Regions from separate parts of the Rhodoferax sp. RT5P35 genome, predicted to be linked through region 2. Evidence: predicted binding sites of a transcription regulator. Region 2 holds the regulator's gene; the other holds the start of a gene.
The links. The regulator HrcA, encoded in region 2, represses chaperone genes, less so after heat shock. The targets are predictions, from matches to a motif close to TTAGCACTCNNNNNNNNNGAGTGCTAA.
Positions count from the first base shown of each region.

Region 1: a site for HrcA is predicted at 4,239-4,265, ahead of groES (co-chaperone GroES). Genes of this name have one in related genera too.

Region 1 covers NZ_JBWMAX010000007.1:238,747-246,823, reverse strand. The annotation lists gene prsK (XrtA/PEP-CTERM system histidine kinase PrsK) at 1-996, opposite strand, end outside; gene AC097L_RS13490 (TIGR03013 family XrtA/PEP-CTERM system glycosyltransferase) at 1,035-2,414, opposite strand; gene AC097L_RS13485 (FAD-dependent monooxygenase) at 2,880-4,058, shown strand; gene groES (co-chaperone GroES) at 4,313-4,603, shown strand; gene groL (chaperonin GroEL) at 4,657-6,309, shown strand; gene AC097L_RS13470 (isochorismatase family protein) at 6,612-7,172, shown strand; gene AC097L_RS13465 (DJ-1/PfpI family protein) at 7,169-7,774, shown strand; gene AC097L_RS13460 (GlxA family transcriptional regulator) at 7,756-8,077, shown strand, end outside.
Region 2 covers NZ_JBWMAX010000020.1:54,316-62,392, reverse strand. The annotation lists gene AC097L_RS22490 (hypothetical protein) at 243-551, shown strand; gene hrcA (heat-inducible transcriptional repressor HrcA) at 1,274-2,278, opposite strand; gene AC097L_RS22480 (NAD kinase) at 2,307-3,200, shown strand; gene recN (DNA repair protein RecN) at 3,222-4,877, shown strand; gene rapZ (RNase adapter RapZ) at 4,874-5,776, shown strand; gene mutY (A/G-specific adenine glycosylase) at 5,825-6,892, opposite strand; gene AC097L_RS22460 (dynamin family protein) at 6,900-8,077, opposite strand, start outside.

The sequences.
Region 1 (8,077 bases), on a different contig from region 2:
CACAACCTGTTGACCCATATCTTGCGGGGCATTGTGACCAGACAACGTCTGGGTGAATTTCAGCCACTCTTCACGGTAATCGTAGCGGTAACGGAAGAAGTGTTTGCCGACCAACACCCGCAGCTTGGCCCTGAATGCCCCTGACATAGCCAGTACCAAGAGGGCGATAAGGGCAGAAAACACGACCCCCACTTGCAAAGCCCGTCCCCATTCCCCACCAAAGTACCGAACGTAGTAACCCACGGCAGACATGAAAATCAAATACGCACCGGCAACAAATAGTGTCGCGGAATGGAATGCCGCTTTTTGGGATACCCGGATACTTGCAATCCAGTCGTTTCGGCGCGTGGTAGACAGCAATAACAAAAACACCATCAAGGCATGCACGGCGCCACGGATGCTCAATGCATCCACATCCAACCGTTTGAACAAAACAGCTTGCGAATACAAATACAGATCGAACAAAAAAAGTCCTGCCAAGCCCAAACTCAAAGGCTTGACGTTCCAACGGGAGTCCTCCGTGACATTACGGTAGATTTGCTCTAACAAAACCAAGGCCAGCACCGGTAAGGCCATAGCCCCCATCAGCACCAAAGATGCCTGGACCTCCAAGTCCGAAGTGCCAAATGCCACCAAACATTGCGCCACAATACCGAAGGCGACCAACGCTGCCGCCATCGCGGGCAACCATGCCATGCCGGGTGGTAGCCGTCCGTTACGGCTGGATCTGCAAAGTGACAACATGAATCCGAACCAGCAGCCGTAACGCAGCACATCCGCCAAGTTGCCCAATAAACGCCACCAAGCATGCGCAGAAAACAATTCGCTCCCGCCCCACAACGCAGTGAACACGACTGCGCTGAACAAATAAACGGCGGCTTTGTTTCTGGGGGCACGGATGTATCCCGTCGCCAACAAACGCAGCGCAAACCCGGAATACACCAAGCCGACCAGGGCGTAGCCCATGGCGGTCAAAGTCAAAATTTCTTTATCCATGGGTTACACAGCGAGCGGCAACAACCGCGAGGCGACCTTCAGCGCGCGCCCTTGGCCATCAGAACCACGCCTACGGTTTCAAACAAAATAATAATGTCTAAAAACAGCGAATGGTTTTTGACGTAATACAAGTCGTATTGGAGCTTTTCGGCCGAATCTTCCAGCGTGGCACCGTAGTGGTAGCGCACTTGCGCCCAGCCCGTAACCCCAGGCTTCACACTTTGCCGCACCGCGTAATACGGAATTTGGCGTGTCAACTGGTCCACAAAAAAAGGCCGCTCCGGCCGTGGCCCCACCATGCTCATATCCCCGTTGAGGACACAAAACAACTGTGGCAATTCGTCAATGCGGACTTTTCGAATGAACTTGCCCACCTTGGTAATACGGTCATCCTGGGCGGCGGCCCAGCGTGGGGTTCCGTCTTTTTCAGCGTCGGCACGCATGCTGCGAAACTTCACCACATTGAACAGTCGGCCGTTAAAACCCACCCGCTCTTGGCGGTAAAAAACCGGCCCCGGGCTCTCCAGCACCACCAATAGCATGGTGACAAGCATGATCGGCAGGGTTAACAAAATCAGCACTACTGCGCTGAAAATATCAAACAAACGCTTCACCGCTGTTCGCACGCCTCCCTGGCTAAAACCATCCCCAAAAATCAACCACCCGGCATTTACCGAATCCAGGCGAATCTGGCCCTTGGTTTTTTCAAAATGCGTGGCCACATCTACCACCCGCACACCGTGTAGCTTGCAATCCAACAACTCACGCAAGGGCATGCTGCCCCCCCGCCGCTCCACCAGTGCGACAACGATCTCATCCACTTCCAACTCAAGGGCCGTATCGGTCAAAGACTTGTGCTTGGACAAAATCCCCCAGGCCGACACGTCGGATTCGGCCTCGTTCGGGCTGGCGTAGTAACCCACTACATCTACATGGGGGTCTTCGTTTTTGAGTGTTTTTCCCACCAGAGCTGCCCGAGGCCCGGTGCCGAATACCAGCACGCGGTGGCGCATCATGGATTGCGGCATCGAGTGGACCACGTACACCCGGTGCAAGATAACCACAACAAAACCCGCCATCGCCGCCATGGACAAAGTTTCCCTGCTGGTTGAGCTTTGGGGAAACAGTGAAAACACACCGTAAGTCAGCGGCAATGCCAATACCAGAGATAACGCTGCGCGTGCGCGCGACTGGTTCAGCGAACGGTTATGGATGCGCTGGTAAAAACCCAAGGCAGAGTTGATAACCAACATGCCCAGCGACAGCAGACCGGCATGCCCCAACAAAGACACCATCGAGGTGAATTCTTCACCCTTCCAAATGACCACGGCCAAAACGGCCAAGATGACCAGCCCAAGATCGAAAAAAACCTGCTGCAGCGTGCGGCGGTGCAAGTAATGGCTAAATATTTTGATCATGCCCGCCACCTATCTGCAGCGATAACCCTGCGGCACAGCCCATAAGCCCCGGTATACCAAAACTACAGCCTTGGCCCGTAGATCGGTTTACTTTCAATGGCTCTTGCAACCCCAGTTTGGCATCTAGATTTTTAAGAAAATGCATCGAATATTGGTATGTCGAATGGAAGATGGTTTAAACACGCAGCATACTTGGCAAGATTTTTAGGGTGCCCTGGCCCACTGCTCGGCAGGATAAATTTTGCTGTTGCATTATGGGCTTTTTTTGAGGCAGGTTTGAGGCCCGAAGCTGGCTGCACAAAGCACTTTTGATACACGCATTCATGCCGGTTTACAGCCCCACCAGCGCTAGCACCGATATTTCAATATGGCAGCCGTGTTTAGCAAACACTGTTTGCAAATCCCGTGCCCAACGCGGCAGCCACAGCTTGCCGCACCGGCCTCCTGGCACGGCAAAATCACTCCATGGTTCAACAATTACTTATCGCGGGTGCAGGTATTGGCGGCATGGCAGCGGCATTGGCGTGCGCGCGGGCCGGATGGGGCGTTCGCCTGTTTGAGCGTTCTGCGGTCTTGAGCGAAGTGGGTGCGGGTATCCAGATCGGCCCCAACGTCACCCGGCTACTGCACCGCTGGGGTCTGCAAAACGCACTGGCGGCAGTGGCCGCCTTTCCATCGCATCTGCAGGTGCGCGACGCGCTGACGGCCCGAGAATTGGGCCGCCTGGCACTGGGTGCCGCCATGCAGCAACGCTACGGTGCCCCCTACGCCACGCTGCACCGGGCCGACCTGCTGGCGTTGCTGCATACCGCCGTGCAACAAACTGGTACCCAGCTACAACTCGACCACGGCCTGCAGCATTTCAGCCAAAACCCCTCTGGCGTATCGGTACGCGGCAGCATTGCGGAAGATATCCACGGCGATGCACTGGTGGGCGCCGATGGCCTGTGGAGCCCCGTGCGCCAATGGCTGCTGCACGACGGCCCGCCCCGCATTACTGGCCATCTGGCCTACCGCGCCCTGGTGCGCCAGGCCGATCTGCCGCACCCCCTGCGCTCCCAGCACGTCACCGCGTGGCTAGGTCCGAATCTGCATGTGGTGCAGTACCCCGTGTGTGGCGGCGACTGGCTCAACGTCGTGGCCATCGTGCACGGCCAGCTTCCGCCCCAGCGCACCAGCTTGGAGCAGTGGGACCACAGCGCCAACGCCGCCGATCTGCAGACCAGCTTGGCTGGCGTGTGCAGCCCGCTCCAAGACCTGTTGCAGGCGGTCTCCTCCTGGCGCTTGTGGGTGCTGTGTGACCGCCCGCCCATGCACAGCCCCCACCAGCACGCGCAAGGCCGGGTTGCGCTGCTAGGCGATGCCGCCCACCCGATGCGCCCCTACCTGGCCCAAGGCGCGGGCATGGCCATAGAAGATGCCGCCAACCTGGCCAGTGTGCTGCAGTCAGGCACCGATATTCCGGCTGCACTGGCCCACTACGCAGACCAACGCTGGCAACGCAATGCACGGGTGCAAGCCCGCGCCATCCGCAATGGCCGCATCTTTCACGCCTCGGGCCTGGTGCGCTGGGGCCGGGACCAGGCGATGCAGCTGGGCGGCGAACGCCTGCTGGACCTGCCATGGCTATACGGCGGTGGCTAATTCGCCTCACAACTTGGTCACTACTAAATAGATAGCTACTAGCGTAGGTGGAATATGCGCTAGAGGCCTTATTTTCTTAAATTCCGCATGCCAAAGTGTGCGCCAATCGGCAAGCAAAGGCTTCGGCCAGCACAGCATTTCTGGCTGCTGCCCTTGAAACGTCACAACTTGCCCTTATCATTAGCACTCGTAGGGGTTGAGTGCTAGCACCCACCCCACGCCCTTTTTTCACCGTTCCATTTTTAGGAGACTCTATGAACCTACGTCCTCTCGGCGACCGCGTGATCGTCAAGCGTATCGACAGCGAAACCAAGACCGCTTCCGGCATCGTGATCCCTGACTCGGCTGCTGAAAAGCCAGACCAAGGCGAGATCCTGGCTGTTGGCCCCGGCAAAAAGAACGACAAGGGTGAAATTTCCGCCCTGACCGTGAAGGTTGGCGACCGCGTCTTGTTCGGCAAGTACAGCGGCCAAACCGTCAAGGTCGAAGGCGACGAACTGCTGGTGATGAAGGAAGACGACCTGTTCGCGGTCGTAGAGAAGTAATTTCTCGCCTCATACCCTCCCCCTTTTAATTTATTGATACCGGAGAAATTCTCATGGCAGCAAAAGACGTAGTTTTCGGCGGCGAAGCCCGCGCACGCATGGTTGAAGGCGTGAACATTTTGGCTAACGCAGTCAAGGTGACCCTGGGCCCCAAAGGCCGTAACGTGGTTCTGGAGCGCTCGTTTGGCGCGCCTACCGTGACCAAGGACGGTGTGTCCGTGGCCAAGGAAATCGAACTCAAAGACAAGCTGCAAAACATGGGTGCGCAGATGGTCAAGGAAGTGGCTTCCAAGACCTCCGACCTGGCTGGTGACGGCACCACCACCGCGACTGTGCTGGCCCAGGCCATCATCCGCGAAGGCATGAAGTACGTAGCCGCCGGCATGAACCCGATGGATCTGAAGCGCGGCATCGACAAGGCAGTGACTGCTTTGGTCGCCGAGCTGAAGAAGGCTTCCAAGGCCACCACCACCTCCAAGGAAATCGCCCAAGTTGGTTCGATCTCCGCCAACTCCGATGAATCCATCGGCAAGATCATTGCTGACGCGATGGACAAGGTTGGTAAAGAAGGCGTGATCACCGTGGAAGACGGCAAGTCGCTGGAATCCGAGCTGGATGTCGTCGAAGGCATGCAGTTTGACCGTGGCTACCTGTCGCCCTACTTTATCAACAACCCAGAAAAGCAAGCCGCTTTGCTGGACAACCCGTTTGTGCTGTTGTTCGACAAGAAGATCAGCAACATCCGCGAACTGTTGCCTACCCTGGAACAAGTTGCCAAGTCTGGCCGTCCTCTGCTGATCATCGCTGAAGAAGTCGATGGCGAAGCACTGGCGACCCTGGTGGTCAACACCATCCGTGGCATTTTGAAGGTTGTGGCTGTGAAGGCTCCTGGTTTCGGCGACCGCCGCAAGGCCATGTTGGAAGACATCGCCATCCTGACCGGCGGCAAGGTTATCGCTGAAGAAGTCGGCCTGACCCTGGAAAAAGTGACTTTGGCCGATCTGGGCCAAGCCAAGCGCATCGAAGTGGGCAAAGAAAACACCACCATTATTGATGGCGCTGGTGCTGCTGCCGACATCGAAGCCCGCGTCAAGCAAGTTCGCGTGCAAATCGAAGAAGCTTCCAGCGACTACGACCGCGAAAAGCTGCAAGAGCGCGTGGCCAAGCTGGCTGGCGGCGTAGCCGTGATCAAAGTGGGCGCTACCACCGAGATCGAAATGAAGGAAAAGAAGGCCCGCGTCGAAGACGCCCTGCACGCTACCCGCGCTGCGGTGGAAGAAGGCATTGTGGCTGGCGGTGGCGTGGCTCTGCTGCGCGCCAAGCAAGCGGCTGGCAAGATCGAAGGCGCTAACGCCGACCAAGACGCCGGCATCAAGCTGGTGTTGAAGGCTATCGAAGCCCCTCTGCGCGAAATCGTCTACAACGCAGGCGAAGAAGCCTCTGTGGTGGTGGCTGCTGTGTTGGCCGGTTCGGGCAACTACGGCTACAACGCTGCCAACGGCACCTATGGCGACATGATCGAAATGGGCATTCTGGACCCAACGAAGGTGACCCGTACGGCTCTGCAGAACGCTGCTTCCGTTGCATCCTTGATGCTGACGACCGAAGCCATGATCGCTGAGTCTCCAAAAGACGAAGCCGGTGCTGGCGGCATGGGCGGCGGCATGGGTGGTGGCATGGGCGGCATGGGCGACATGGGCATGTAACCCGGAGTCGCCGCGAAACGGGCGGCTGGGGGCGTTGCACCGTCTTGCCGTGGCTCTGCCACTGTCTACGACGATGCGCCTACCCAGCCACCCGTTGCGCGACGAGGTTGGCATCCCTGTTTTAGGACCGGGACCACAACTTCCCCAAAACCCCGCAGAGTGCGAACTCTGCGGGGTTTTTTCATTTGCAACCCAGTTCGTGGCTGAAAATGATCGAAACAGGGCTGATCGTGGATGGCTTGTGGGCCGCTCGTGCAGAAGAATAGAGCGCTACCATCCACCACTTGCCAAGGCCACACACCATGCAAACCTGTCTGATTTTGATCGATGCCCAAGAATCCTTTCGGCAGCGGCCGTACTTCACCCCAGCCACCTTGCCAGGATATTTGGACAAGCAGAATGCGCTGATTAACGGCTGCGTGTCGCGTGGCATCCCTATCGTGCGCATCTTCCATGTGGATGGCCCCAAGACGGCCGACAACGCGTTTGCGGTCGAATCCGGCCACATCCAGCCCATCGCAGGGCTGGCTGCGTTCGAGCCTGCGGCCACCTTCACCAAAAGCCGCCACAGCGCGCTGGTCGGCACCGGGCTGGACGTGTGGCTGACGGCCCACGGCATCCGCCGCCTAATCATCAGCGGCATCCGCACCGAGCAATGCTGCGAAACCACCACCCGCCACGCATCCGACCTGGGCTGGACGGTGGACTACTGCCTGGAGGCCACGCTGACCTGGGACATGCAGCACCTGGACGGCACCGTGCTACCCGCCGCCGACATCATGGCCCGCACCGCCGCCGTGCTCACCGAGCGCTTCGCCCGCATCTGCACGGTGGAACAAGCCCTGGCCGGAGCTGCTGAATGACGCACCACGTTGCGATTTTGGTGTTCGACGACGTAGAGGCGCTGGATTTTGCCGGGCCCTACGAGGTGTTCACCATCGCCAGCCGCGTGCATGGCCGCAGCCACCCCAACGACCCGCCTCTTTTTGCTACACAATGCATAGCACATACCGCAGACTCTATCTGCGCCAGGGCCGGATTACGCGTTATTCCGGACAGTACATTTTCAGCCTGCACCAGCACCGATGTATTGATCGTCCCCGGCGGTGTGGTCGATGCCGCAATGGGCTGCCCGGAAACGACCGCCTGGATTGCGGCCACCGCAGCCACCGCCCGCACCGTGGCCTCGGTCTGCACGGGAGCGTTCCTGCTGGCGCGCAGCGGCGTGCTCACCCACGGCCCGGTCACCACGCACTGGGAAGACGTGGATGATTTGCAGCGTATGTTCCCGGCCCTGCAGGTGCAGACCGGCAAGCGCTGGGTGGAACAGGGCCATATCACCACCTCGGCCGGCATCAGCGCAGGCATCGACATGTGCCTGCACCTGGTCGCAACGCTGGCGGGGCATGCACTGGCAGCGCGCACAGCCCGGCAAATGGACTACGCATGGCAGCCCCAGCCCTGATCCAGGTTCTTTTCGTCCTGCTGCCCAACAGCCTGATCCTCGACTGGGCGGGCCCGGCAGAAGCCCTGCGCATCGCCAACCAATGCCTGCTGGCGCAAGGCCAGCCGGAACGTTTTGCCCTGCAATTTATCGGGCCGGATGCCAGTACCGCCACCTCTGTGGGTGCCCAGCTCACCGGGCTGCAGCCCCTGCCCGACGCGCTGACCGCCCACCCCGCCACGCCGCACTGGGTGGTGCTGGTCGGCCTGCCCGGCACCACCATCGCAGTTGACAACGCCGCTGCCCGCGCCGTGCTGCACTGGC
Region 2 (8,077 bases):
TCTCAACAACTTGCAGTTTGAAGCTCGCGTCAAAGACTCTTCGTTTCGATTTCGTCACTTTTACTACCCAGGTGATTTGCACCTATCTGTGTGGACGAATTCATCAGACCAGGACAGACCGTTACATTGTTAAATCAAGCATGCTGATTGACGCCTAGTAGCTACGAAGCTTCTGGGCAGCCAATTAGCGGTAAGCTTGTCAGGTGAGTCACTTCGCAATCTAACGGTGTAACGGTGAAGGTATGTACAGCAAAACCCAGCGCAACCTGATGATCGGATACATGATCTTCGTGATCGTGATGGTTCTGGTAAGACACGGTGGCTTTGAGAGACAAACATCTACCCCGCTCGATTTGATACTTGGCGCACCGATACCTTTTGGCTTCGGCGTGTTCGCAATTCAAAACGGCTGGGTAAGTACTCGCTACTCATCGCCAATAGATCGCGACGAGGCCCGTGTGAGCTTCTGGTTCTATGTGGCCTGTGCTCTTCTGCTCGGAGCAGGTATGTTTTTATGGGGTATCCGCGACGCCATTCAATCGCCGCACTGACTCCGCGTTTTGTTGCTTGAGACGTCCGATGGTCGGTCGATGTTGACAGATACACATGTAGAAAATGGTGGGCCGTGTTGGACTTGAACCAACGACCAAAGGATTCAGGTTTGTATAGGTTTCCCTATTCCCTGGACTATCTCATCACCCGCATCACGACCTAGGTCGCATGTAAGGGTGCCGGGCGCTCGTGGGGTGCTTATCGGATTGGCTCCTCACACCCTAGTCTCTGCACCTTCTCGCTTACCAGTCTTACGACTTGCCTTCAGCGAGCTTGGCTCAGGATTGCCGGGCCTTTTTTGACGAGGCTGACGGTTTCCCTGAGTTCACCCGGTTTTCCACTGGCGCTCTCACACCAGGGTCACCTATTCGATGAGTCCTCTGCTCTAACCAACTGAGCTAACGGCCCACTTTCTACACAACAAAACTTCAACGGTAGCCGGACCTGAGTCCGTGACGCCGCTATCAAAGCAGATGCCGGTTGCAATGAGGTTGCAGAACTCCCTCTATATGGGAAATCAACAACGCTTCGCACCCGCTCTACTTCCTATCAATTTTTGCATAAGTTCTTTTAGATCAATACCTTGCGCTTGATGTTGTCAGCGACGGCGAAAAATGGCATCTAAGTTTATTTCGCGACACCCATTGATTATGAGTCCTCTGCTCTAACCAACTGAGCTAATGCCCCACACAACTCGACATTTTACTGCGGGTAAAAGCTACTACTTCTGGTGGCTTAGCGCGTTGCTGACCAGCTTGGAGGTAATGTCCACGATCTGGATCATGCGGTCGTAGGCCATGCGGGTGGGGCCGATCACGCCCAGGGTGCCGACGATCTGACCGTCTACCTCGTAGGGGGCGCTGACGATGGACAGTTCTTCGAACGGCACGACCTGGCTTTCGCCGCCAATGTAGATGCGTACGCCTTCGGCCTGGCTGGAGATGTCCAAGAGCCGCATGATCTGGGTTTTTTGCTCGAACAGGTCAAAGGCGCGGCGCAGGTGGCCCATGTCGCTGGAGAAGTCGCTCACGGCCAGCAGATTGCGTTCGCCGGAAATGACCACCTCGTCCTGCTCGCGGGTGAGTGCGTCGGAGCTGGCGTTGACGGCGGCCTGCATCAGGCTGGCGATTTCGCCGCGCAGGGTTTCGACTTCGTTCTTCAGGCGTTCGCGCACCTGCTCGATGGACAGGCCGGCGTAGTGGCCGTTGAGGTAGTTGGCGGCTTCCACCAACTGCGAAGAGGTGTAGTCGACTTCGGTGAAGATCACGCGGTTTTGCACATCGCCTTCGGGCGAGACGATGATAACCAAAAAGCGCTTGTCCGACAGGCGTAAAAATTCAATATGCCGAAACACCGAGGTGCGCCGCGGTGCCATCACCACGCCCACAAACTGCGACAAGCTAGACAGCAGATTGGCCGCGTTAACGATGACCTTTTGCGGCTGCTCGGCGACCAGCTTGGGATGCGCCAGCGGGCCGGGCTGCGCGGTGAGCATGGTGTCCACAAACAACCGGTAGCCGCGCGCCGTGGGGATGCGCCCCGACGAGGTGTGCGGGCTGACGATCAGGCCCAGTTCTTCCAGGTCGGACATCACGTTGCGGATGGTGGCGGGCGACAGGTCCAGCCCCGAGGCTTTGGAGAGCGTGCGCGAGCCTATGGGCTGGCCATCGGCGATATAGCGCTCGACCAGCGCTTTCATTAACAACTTGGCACGTTCATCGAGCATGGCTATATTTTAGTGATGTAATTTGTGCATGAAATCACAATTCCGTCACGTTGCGCTCTTCGGCAAATACGCCGCGCCGGGCACTTACGCAGCCAACGCCTCGTCGCGCCAGATACTGGAAGAGATTGCACAGTTTTTAACCAGCCAGGGCTGCGAGGTGGTGGTGGATGCGGAAACCGTGGCCAACACCGGCCTGACCGGCTACCCGGCGCTGGATATCGCGGCCATTGGCCAGCGCTGCGACCTGGGGCTGGTGGTGGGTGGCGACGGCACCATGCTGGGCATTGGCCGCCAACTGGCCCGCTACGGGGTGGCGCTGATGGGCATCAACCAGGGACGGCTGGGGTTTATTACCGACATTCCGATCGAGTCCTACGCATCCACCCTGCTGCCGATGCTGCATGGCACCTTCGAGGAAGACCACCGCAGCCTGATGCACGCCCGCGTGATGCGCGCCGGTGTGTGCGTGTTTGACGCGCTGGCGCTGAACGACGTGGTGGTGAACCGCGGCGCCACCTCGGGCATGCTGGAGCTGCGCGTGGAGGTGGATGGCCGCCTGGTGGCGAACCAGCGGGCAGACGGCCTGATCATCGCCACGCCCACCGGCTCCACCGCCTATTCGCTCTCGGCGGGCGGGCCGCTAATGCACCCGTCCATCCCCGGCTGGGTGATGGTGCCGATTGCCCCACACACATTGACAAATAGGCCGATTGTGCTTGCAGATGCTGCAGAAGTAGCTATTGAATTAGTAGCAGGGCGCGATGCCAGCGCCAACTTCGACATGCAGTCGCTGGCCTCGCTGCAGCACGGCGACCGCATCGTCGTGCGCCGCTCCGAGCACCGAGCTCGCTTTTTGCACCCCCAGGGCTGGAGCTACTTTGACACCTTGCGCCGCAAACTCCACTGGAATGAAGGCTCTTAAAGTTATGACGACGGTGAACATATGGCTTTGAAACGCATCACCCTGCGCGACTTTGTGATCGTGCGCGAGCTGGATCTGGAGCTGGACACCGGCTTCAGCGTGCTCACCGGCGAAACCGGCGCGGGCAAATCCATCCTGATCGACGCGCTGCAACTGGCCCTGGGCAGCCGCGCCGATGCGGGCACGGTGCGCGAAGGCGCGGCCCGGGCCGACATCAGCGCAGAATTCGACAGCCTGCCCGCCATCAGCCGCTGGCTGGACACGGCCGGGTTTGACCAGGCCGACAGCCTGCTGCTGCGCCGTACTGTCGACGCGCAAGGCAAAAGCCGCTCCTGGATCAACGGCAGCCCCGCCACCGCCACCCAGTTGCGCGAGATCGGCGACCAACTGCTCGACATCCACGGCCAGCACGCCTGGCAAAGCCTGACCCGCCCCGACACCGTGCGCAGCCTGCTGGATGCCTACGCAGGCAGCAGCACCCGCGCACTAGAGGCGTTGTGGACCCAGTGGCGCAGTGCCCAGAAAGCCCTGGCCGATGCCCAGGCCGCGTGCGACTCGCTGCAGCAAGAGCAGGAGCGCCTGGCCTGGCAGATTGGTGAAGTGGGCAAGCTCAACCCCGGTGCCGACGAGTGGAGCGAGCTCAACGCCGAGCACACCCGCCTATCCCATACCCAAGCCCTGCTGGATGCAGTGCAAACCGCCATCGACGCGCTGGAAGGAGACGATGCCGGTGAAGATTCGGGCGCCTTGGCCGGCTTGTCCCGCGCCCACACTGCGCTACACAATCAAGAGCACATAGCGCCCGAATATGCTGCGCTTGCCGAGGTTTTGGCATCCAGCCTGGCGCAGGCCGAAGATGCCGCCCATTCGCTGCACGCCACCCTGCGCAAAACCGAGCAGGACCCGGCCCGGCTGGACGCGCTGGACGACCGCCTGTCCCAATGGGTGTCGCTGGCCCGGCGCTACAAACGCACTCCCGCCGAGCTGCCCGCACTGCTGGCCACGTGGAAAACCGAGCTGGCCCGGCTGGACGCTGCCGCCGACAGCCAGGCCCTGGAGGCCGCCGAGCGCAAGGCCCAGGCCGCCTACCGCGCCGAGGCCACGGCGCTGGGCAAAGCCCGCGCCCTGGCTGCCCCCCGCCTGGCCAAGGCCATCACCCTGGCCATGCAGGGCCTGGGCATGCAGGGTGGCCAGTTCCAAGTGGTGCTGCAAAAGATAGAGCCCAGCGCCAGCGGGCTGGAAGAAGTGCAGTTTCTGGTGGCCGGGCACGCAGGCAGCACACCGCGCGCGGTGGGCAAGGTGGCCTCTGGCGGCGAGCTGTCACGCATCGCGCTGGCCATTGCGGTCACTACCAGCGAGCTGGGCACGGCGCAAACCCTGATTTTTGACGAGGTAGATTCCGGCGTGGGCGGTGCCGTGGCCGAAACCGTGGGCCGCCTGATGAAGCAGCTGGGCCGCGACCGCCAGGTACTGGCCGTCACCCACCTGCCCCAGGTCGCCGCCTGTGCCGACCACCACCTGGTGGTGGCCAAGCAGCGCGACGGCAAAAGCACAGTCAGCAGCGTGGCCTTGGTACTGGGCGAACAACGCGTGGCCGAAGTTGCGCGCATGCTCGGAGGCGAAAAACTATCCAGCACTACGCTGGCCCATGCCAAGGAGATGCTAGGCGAGCCATGAAACTTGAAATTGTTTTGATCACAGGGATGTCCGGCTCGGGCAAGTCGGTCGCCCTGCACGCACTGGAAGACGCGGGCTATTACTGCGTAGACAACCTGCCGCCCGAACTGCTGCTGAGCTTCGTGAAGCTGGAGCAGACCCAGGGCGCGAAAAAGGTGGCCATCGCCATGGATGTGCGCAGCGCCACTGCCCTGCCCCTGGTGCCTCAGCACCTGGAGACGCTGCGCAAGCAGGGGGTGCACATCAAATCGCTGTTTCTGGACTCGGCCACCGACACGCTGGTTCGCCGCTACTCCGAAACGCGCCGCAAGCACCCGCTTTCGCGCTCCGAGCGCATCGACCAGCAACACGCCCTGGTTGAAGCCATAGAGTTGGAGCGCGAGCTGCTGGCCGACCTGCGCGAAAAAGCCCACGTGATCGACACCAGCTTCATCCGCGCCTCGCAGCTACAGGGCTACATCAAGTCGCTGATCGCCGCACCCGAGGCGCAGCTGACGCTGGTGTTTGAGTCCTTCGCCTTCAAGCGCGGCATTCCGGTGGATGCCGACTTTGTGTTCGACGTGCGCATGCTGCCCAACCCGCACTACGAACCCGACCTGCGCGCCCTGACCGGGCGGGACGACGCGGTGGCGGCGTTTTTGCGCCAAAGCCCCGACGTGGCGCAGATGTTCAACCACATTGACAAGTTTTTGACCCACTGGCTGGAGCCCCTGGCGCGCGACCACCGCAGCTACGTGACGGTGGGCATTGGCTGCACCGGCGGGCAGCACCGCTCGGTGTATCTGGTGGAGCAACTGGCAGCGGCTTTCGGCAAGCGCTGGGTCACACTGAAGCGGCACCGCGAACTGGATGCGCGGGGCGACCTCCCGCCTCTATCAGGTGGCGCCACCGTTTTTTAAGCCTTTTAGGCCTCTAGCGTAGTCAATACCTACGCCATTAGCTATAAATTAAGTAGCAGACAAGAGTTTACGGATGGGTGCGGGCAAACCCATGTCAACCCAGCGCTGGGCCTCAACCCAGTCACCGTGCAGGCCGGGGCGCGCATCCTGCGGCCACTGGATTTGCACCGGGTGCAGGTACAAATCCTTGTGCGTCAGCACGTGCAGAAACACGGGCAAGTCATCCAACACCGCAGCCCCCACCGACGCAGCCAGGGCCTCACGGCTGTCGAACACCGGCAGACAGTACAACCCCGCCCACACGCCCGCATCGGGCCGCCGCTGCAGCCACACACGCCCGGCGGCATCTTGCGCCCACAGCAGCCACCAGGATTCGGTGCTGCGCTTGAGCTTGCGGGTTTTGACGGGGTATTTTTCTGGCGCGCCCTCGCGCTGGGCCTTGCACACCGGCTGTACCGGGCACAGCAGGCAGGTAGGCTGGCGCGGTGCGCACACCGTAGCCCCCAGGTCCATCAGGCCCTGGGTGTAGCGCGGCATGGTGTCCAGCCCGGCCTGGGCGGGCAGCAAAGCGGTGGCCTGGTCCCACAGCGCGCGTTCATTGGCGGCCACGGCCAAGTCGGCCCCAAAACCCAGCACCCGGGTCAGCACGCGCTTGACGTTGGCATCCAGAATGGCAGCCCTTTCGCCGTAGCAAAACGAGGCAATGGCGGCGGCAGTGGAGCGGCCGACGCCCGGCAGAGTTTGCAGCAACTCGGCGGTAGGCGGAAAACGCCCGCCGTGCACCGCCACCACCTGTTGGGCGCAGCGGTACAGGTTGCGGGCGCGGCTGTAGTAGCCCAGACCGCTCCACAAGCCCAGCACGTCGTCCAGGCTGGCAGCGGCCAGGCTTTGCACGTCGGGAAAGCGGGCCAAAAAGCGCGGAAAGTATTCCAGTACCGAGCTGACCTGGGTCTGCTGCAGCATGATTTCCGATAGCCACACGCGGTACGGGTCCTGGGTGTTTTGCCAGGGCAGGCTATTGCGGCCATGGGTCTTTTGCCACTGGATCACCTGGGAGGCGAAGGCCGTGGCTACCGCCTGGGGGGCTGCGTACGCCGCCTCTAAAACTGCCGTCATACCAAATTCATTCCAAAGGGGGCCGGGGTCCGGCGGTGGTCAAAAAATACGAGGTCAGCAGCTGCAAACGGGTTTCGAACTGGCCCAGCACGGCCTCCTGGCCTTCGATCTCGGCCACCTGCGCGTCCAGGCCGCCCGCAGCAGTTTGCATGCGGTCAGTGCCCTCGATGCGCCGGGTGAAGCTTTTGCGGCGCTCTTTGAGCTGGTCTTCCAGCTGGGCGGTGGCGGATTTGCTCCACAGCTCCACATCGTCAAAGGCCGACTGGTTGACCCCGCGCAGCCGCGAGCGCAGCGCCCGCACCAAACGCTCGGCAAACTCGGGTTGGGCCAGCTTCAGGGCGTTGCGCAGGCTCAGGTACTGCACATGGCTGGCCTCGATCTCGGCCAGTTCGGCCTGGTGGCCCTGCACGTCGGGCGTGCCAGCCAGCAGCAGCGAGAAGCCGAATTCGGCATTCAGCTGGTCAAACGTGGCGGCCAGCATGCTGTGGATTTCCATGCTGTGCGTCTGGGCCTTGGCCAGGTTGTCATTCAACCGGGCGAAGGTGTCGGCGTAGACACCTTTGATGCCGCGCTTCCAGCCGGGTTTTTGCAGTGCCTCGGCCAGCACCGCCATTTCGGCTTTCAGGGTGCGGCTGCCAAGCAAGGTGTACACCTCGCCCAGCAGCTTAAGCTGGATGGCGCGCACGGCGTGTATCTTGGCGTTGCCCATGTCGAACTCGTGCTTTTCCTGCTCGATGCGCTGGCGCATGTTCTTCACCACAGTCAAATTCTTGCCGCCCAGGCCCTGCAGCTCCATTTTTTGCTCGGCCAGGTCGCGGCGACGCACATGCAGCACACGGCCGGTCTCGGTGCGCAGGTCGGTGATGCCACGGGCCACGGCCGAGCGCAGAATTTCTTGCCGCTGGCCCAGAATGCCCTGGCCCAGCGCCACCTCTAGCTCTGGCAGGCCGCTGGCTTCTAGCAGCGGCGCATCGCCGGTAATCTTGGCCACCAGGCCTTTTTGCGCCGACACTGCCAGCACCTGCTGCGCTGGCACGCCCAGCAGCGCTGCAGAAGCGACCCGCTGGCGATCGACTTGCGCCTGCACCTGCGCGGGCGTGCTGAGCGCATCCCACAGGGTATCGACCTTATTGAGCACAACCAGGCGCGCAGCCATGTCGTCGGCAGTGGCACTGAGGTGGTCGC